2 regions of the Dehalococcoides mccartyi 195 genome follow, and region 1 is predicted to be linked to the other one. Evidence: riboswitches for the same ligand, from Rfam matches in the RefSeq annotation. Region 1 holds a riboswitch; the other holds the start of a gene.

Region 1 (3,130 bases):
GACTGCCAGACAGAAAATGGTAGCAAGCCACAAGCTGGCTTTTGCAGACCCGCCCTTAAGCTCTTTGCCCAAACCCTGTGACCTGACATACGGGTAACAAACCACCGCATAGACCATAGCCCAGCGGCTGATTACAGGAAACAGGATAAGCCCGGTTATGAAACTGCCTGAAGGAAGGCTAACGATAGCGGCAAACTTTGAAAGTAACAGGCAGATTGCCGCAAGTACCCCGATAGCCCCCACCCCCGGCAAATGCATTACCTCCTGGGCGCGTTCAAAGGACTTGTGGCCGGCGGCAATACCGTCAAAGGTATCTGTCAGGCCGTCAAGATGCAAACCGCCGGTAATCACCACCAGGCTTACTGTCAGCAAAGCGGCCGTAAGTACATCCGGTAAAAAAAGGCTGAAAACCCAGCCCAAAACGGCCAGTATCAACCCGACAATTAAACCCACCAGGGGGTAGAAGCCAAGTGAGCGGGCAAAATCCAGATGTGACTTCTCCCCCTGCCAGTCTTCTTTCAGCCAGGGTACAGGTATATTGGTAAGAAAGCGGAAAGCCGCTAAGAATGAACCCATATATATTTCCTCAAACCGGGATTATACCAGAATACACCTAACTTTGCTTTTCGGAAACCCCGGCATCTGCAAAAGAGGCCATCTCGTGCTGGATACGGTTGGATGCTTCGATAATATTCATGGCAAGGGCGGCACCAGTGCCTTCACCCAGCCGCATATCCATTTTCAAAATAGCATCCAGCCCCATGTGTTCAAGCAAAATACGGTGTCCCGGCTCTACCGACTGGTGAGCGGCAAACATAAAGTCCTTTGCCTGCGGGCAGATAGTATACGCAATAAGTGCCGCCGCACCTGAAATAAAGCCGTCTACAACCACCCCCACTCTGTTGGCTGCCGCACCCAGTATTACTCCTGCCAGACCGCCTATTTCATAGCCGCCCACCTTGGACAGCACATCCAGCGCATCTTGGGCATTGGGTTTGTTAAGGGCAATTGCCTTGGCAATGGCATTGCGTTTCAGCTTCATCTGCTCGTCTGACGCACCGGTACCCCGCCCGGTTACCTCTTCAAGTGACCGCCCGGTAATGACAGAGCAGATAGCGGCGGAAGGGGAAGTATTGCCGATACCCATATCACCGGTACCTACCAAATCCAGCCCCTTTTTAACCTCGGCGTTTACAATCTCTATACCTGTTTCAATAGCTTTTACCGCCTGCTCGCGGGTCATAGCCGGACCGTAAACCATGTTATTGGTACCGGGGGCAATATTGCGGTTGATTATATTCGGGTCTTCCGCCATGGGGGTGGCCACCCCCAAAGCAACCACCACATTACGCGCCCCCACCTGTCTGGAAAGGACATTTATGGCGGCACCGCCATGGGCGAAATTTTGCAGCATCTGGGCGGTTACTTCTTTGGGCCAGTTGTGAAACTTTTCATCAATAATACCGTGGTCGCCAGCCATGGTGATAATGGCTTTGCGGGCAGTTTGGGGCTTAGCATTCCCCTGAATGCCTGCAAGCTGAACCGCAATGGCTTCCAGCTTGCCTAAAGAACCCTGTGGTTTAGTCAGGATATCCTGATGGGCCTGAGCCTTGGTCATGGCCTCTTTATCAAGCCCGTGTATCTTTGCCAGTGTTGCATTTAATAGTTCCATATTTTTAAAACTCCTATATTACAAACTTTGGTCATAATATCCATGGTGGTATTTCAGGCTATGCTCAGTTTATCCTCCTCTGGCGCCTGCCCAAATAAAAAAGGGGCTGGCACATCTCAAAATATCTTCAAGATGAGCCGGCCCCTTTACCATCAGGTATCCGGTTTGGTGTTAACACGTCTTCTGGCTTCCGGATTATCCCCCGGTTCCGCCCTTCCCATCAGGGTACTGCCCTGACAGTGGCCGCACAAAAAGTGCTTTAAGAAACCAAAGTCCCCGGTTACAGCGGCGGGACCGCCACGGATTCAAACCGTGTTCCGTTTGCTAATCACCATTAAAAACTATATCAGACAAAACCCTGTCAGTCAATCAGGCTGGATAAATCTCAGACTTACTTTTCAATTCAGCCGCAACCGCAAGCAGGCGTTCACACTCACTTTGGGTGCGGGGAGCAATACGGACATACTGTGGCAAGCCGAATGAAGTGCAGTCCCGCACCATAAGCCCGTGCTTAAGGAGTGCCGAACGGAAATCCGCGGCCTTTTTCACTTTCAGCAGGAAAAAATTGGTCTCGGAGGGCAGCACTCTAAAGCCCAAGCCTGCAAAACCCTGCCTGAGATACTCCTTAGAGGCCTTTATCTTTTTCTCAGATTCCGCCAGATAGCTGGGGTGACACAGGCAAACAAGCCCGGCTTTCTGGGCGGCAGAATTAACATTCCACGGCGGACAGACCTTTTTGAGGTTGGTTATTATCTCCGCCGAAGCCATGCCATAACCAAGCCTCAGCCCGGCCAAAGCGCAATCTTTGGTCATAGAGCGGATAACTATAATATTGCCCGTTTCGAGCAAATCTGTTGATTTCCAGCCGCCTTCAGCAAAGGCTATATAAGCTTCGTCCAGCACCAGCAGGGTATCAGTGCAGACGCTCAGCACTTTTTCAATATCCGCTTTGGAAAGATAAACCCCGGTAGGGTTATTGGGATTGCAGATAAATACCGCTTTGGGCTGGTGTTTTTTAATAATGCGGCAGGTTAAATCCAAATCAAACTTAAAGCCGCTCTCTTCGTCTGCCCACTGCTCAATTATATCCGCACCGGCCACTTCTGCTGCCAGTTCATATTCCCCGAAGGTGGGTTTGAGTATTAAAACCGTATCCCCCACCCCGAAATATGCCCCGGCAACCAGACGGATAATTTCCATAGAGCCGTTGCCCATAATCAGGTTTTCGGGCTTAAGTGAAAGCCTGCCTGCCAGGTATTCTTTTAGTTCGGCAGAATCTGAATCAGGGTAGCGGTCAATAACCAAAGAGCAAAGGGCGTTTTTGAGCTCAACAGGTGCCGGATAGGGATTTGAGCTTACCGAAAAATCCATAACCGCATCCGGGCTGATACCCAGTTTTCTAAGCTCGGCATAGTTCGGCCCGCCGTGGTAACACGGCTTTAATTTTTCTACCTGCGG
Region 2 (3,130 bases), 340 kb from region 1:
CTTGCTACTGCTGGTCAGCAGCTGCCTTTCAGCATTGTCTATTGATTGCCCCATATCAAGTATCGGGCATTTACCCTCTTCCGCCGGGCAAATGAACTTATGGCAGGAATGGCCTATAATCTCGGATGCCTCTGCCCCGATAAGATTCTGGGCCGCCTGATTTATATTCATGATTTTTCTGGACAAAACATCTATCACTACAATACCTACAGGCAAGGTATCGATCTGAATCGTATCCAAGTTATCAATCATGGCTAGAGTCCCCCACAACAATCCGCTACTTATAGCCATACTAATATTACCATACAAAAAAAACAAGTACAATTGAATAATACGGCTAACATTTGTGTAAGATTTTATAGACAATGGGGTTACATTCTATATTCCGGCAGTTAAAGCCTTGCTGAAGGTAATAAAAGAGTTTATAAGAGTATAAGAATATTAAATAATGAAGAATCGGATATTTTATTTGGTAAACTGGCACGGGATTTACCGTATAATTAACATCAATTTATTTTATAAGATCACCCTCCTGATATTATAAGTTGTCTTAATAGACCTGCCAAGGTATACAACGACTACCTAATCCATACCAGACCGGCTATGACATTAGCTTGATAATTGAGGGCGTTTGAGAATAAATAACTATAAAACGAATTCAAGATATTAATAAGTAATCTGGAATCTATATTAACATTACTAACTATTCGGCTATGAATATTTAATAAATAGCGACTATCTAGTATCCCCGGCAGTTTCTGACGGCCTGTTTGACTGCCTGAGTTGCAGCTTTGGCCATCATCTCCCCCAGTTTGGTATGACCACCCACATAAGTATATTTATCATCCCCGCCTGATACGCTGATTATCTGGTCTGTTCCCGTTCCGGTTGCCTGCCATTCGGGGTGTACCGCACTCCGTATATCCAGTTCCTGTAAAGCTACATTCTTAGCCTCGGTCAGTGTGATATACGACGAAGCAAGCGTGGGTGTCTCCAGAGTAGAGCCGGTAAGCAGGATAATATTTATCGTGCCTATCTTCTCAAACTTGCCATTTCGCTCTATACCGCTTGCGGCATCACAGCCTATCCGCATGGCGTTGGTCTTGACCCCGGCAGTAGCAAAGGCAAGTACCCAAAACTCTTCATAACTTTCTTCCGCCCAGGCTATTTTGTCCTGGTCTACTCCAGTAGATAAAAATGAGACTTTATCCAGGTCTGTGCCGTATCTCTCAAGGACTTCTTCCAGCACTACCGAATAGGCTGTCTGCCAGTCTGATGAGTTGTCGTGCATGAAATCCCAGAGTTCAGGGGGTATGTGGGTGTTTAAGATATATCTGGCCTTACCCAGCCCGGTGCGGGTGGAGAGTATATTCCTTTCCTCCGGCAGTTCTATTACCAAAGTATTGGTGGACGCACCCAGTGCCTTATGATAGACAATGCCTGCTTTTACCCCGTGAAAACTGCCCAGTTCTTTATAACAGGTATCTGTTTTCAGTTCAGATATCACCTTTGTTCCCTCCATATCAGCCTTATTCCCTTTCCCCGTAAAATATGCCCCCTCCGGAATACAGGAGGGGGCTAATTATCTTTAACTCCGCACCTGCTCTTTCCGTAGTCACCGGAAGGGCAGTACCTGAATCCGGGCGCTTTGCTGGCTTGCTCTTTTCCCCGCTCACAGTAGGCGCTACTGCTCCGGATTTTCACCGGCTTTCTTTCCCGTTTCCCCCTTTGAATCCAAGGGGATTTCAGGTAATACTTATATTAACTTTGGGCCTTGATACGTCTGGTAACTAACTGCCAGCTGACCAGCATAAGGATTATCGCCGGTAAACCGGTAACCAGCAGGAACATATAGGCTGCCTGAGAATAAAACTCTTGGAAAGCTGTATAGAAATTCTGAATAGTAAATAGGAATAGTATCAGCCCGGCTATACCTATAATCCATTCATAAAGGCGCAAAGATATCCCTTTCTGGCCAAGTTTATTAATCAGAAATGTAAAACCTACGCCTAAAGCGATACCTATGAGCATCCATATGAGAGTATACAGAGACCACATATTTCTAACTTCCTTTCTAGAAAATAAGGCTATTGCCAGTCTTTATAAATTGGTTTCAATACCTTCAAGCGGCCAGTATTTATCAGGTTCAAACCAGAAGTTGTCCCACATATTCTGGTCTTTGACTATGCCGTAACCAAAGGCATGGTCCATATTGGCAAAAAAGCCGTTGAAGATACCTGTCTGAGAAACTACGCCTTTAACTACTTCGTGGATACTGGACTTGATATCCTTGCTAAATACGCAAGAAGCTACGCAAGCCGCACACCCATGTTTACCAGAAGTCACCCAGAAATTGTGGCAGGCAAAGTCGTTGTTAGGCCAGACCTTTTTACCGGATAGATTAAAGTATTCCGGTATAAGCTTGGTCGGATTGGAATTAGCATCATCAGCGGGAGTAATCTCATAGGTCGGTTCACGGAAAGTCGGTATAGCTGAAGCAGGGCAAGCTTTGGCACATAATCCGCAATCCCTGCAGAAACGATTAGCCCCGAAGTCTATGGGATTAGTAGTGGGTAACGGGAGATCAGTGAAAAACACCTCCACCTTACGAATTAATGGACCACAAGATGGGGTTATTTGCCCTCTCATACGCCCCAACTCACCTATCCCAGATAGTACTCCGAACGGCACGTTATTCCAGGGGCCCCAGCCTGAACCTGCAGTAGTATAGCCAATGGCATGAATAAATCCTCTGAAATGGATATCAAATGCAATTGAACGAGCATAAGATTTGGCAGTGGTAGCATCCGCCCTATAGCTCGGCGCCATCAAAGCCGGATTTCTAGCCTCGCGTATTACAACTACTATTATGTTGTTGCACTTTTCTGGGATAACCATTTTTTTATCTGTTTCGTATGGCTGATCAACATCTTCCCAAACTACTTCTTTGCCATTCTTATCTGCCAGAATCGGTAAAACGCCGCATGTCTTATGTACAAGTTTCTTGGTATATTCATCTGCCTTCAAGTAGCCCACTTCAGCCCCGCCGCACCATCTAGCAGCCATGCGGATTAAAGCTGCATTCTGTTCGGGTGTGCCTTCCCACCGGGGCACTCCCATATTATCAGGT

Evidence for each region. Region 1 has a riboswitch for cobalamin ahead of cobT (nicotinate-nucleotide--dimethylbenzimidazole phosphoribosyltransferase). Riboswitches for the same ligand answer to the same signal wherever they lie in the genome.
Region 2: it holds a riboswitch for cobalamin, as region 1 does, so the genes downstream of both, DET_RS01805 (adenosylcobinamide amidohydrolase) here and cobT (nicotinate-nucleotide--dimethylbenzimidazole phosphoribosyltransferase) in region 1, are expected to answer to the same signal.

The regions. Positions count from the first base shown of each region.
Region 1 is NC_002936.3:635,304-638,433, reverse strand. It holds gene cobS (adenosylcobinamide-GDP ribazoletransferase) at 1-576, opposite strand, end outside; gene cobT (nicotinate-nucleotide--dimethylbenzimidazole phosphoribosyltransferase) at 614-1,672, opposite strand; cobalamin riboswitch at 1,828-2,026, opposite strand; gene DET_RS03610 (pyridoxal phosphate-dependent aminotransferase) at 2,042-3,130, opposite strand, start outside.
Region 2 is NC_002936.3:299,224-302,353, reverse strand. It holds gene DET_RS01810 (sensor histidine kinase) at 1-252, opposite strand, end outside; gene DET_RS01805 (adenosylcobinamide amidohydrolase) at 740-1,507, opposite strand; cobalamin riboswitch at 1,620-1,763, opposite strand; gene DET_RS01800 (hypothetical protein) at 1,762-2,058, opposite strand; gene DET_RS01785 (reductive dehalogenase) at 2,101-3,130, opposite strand, start outside.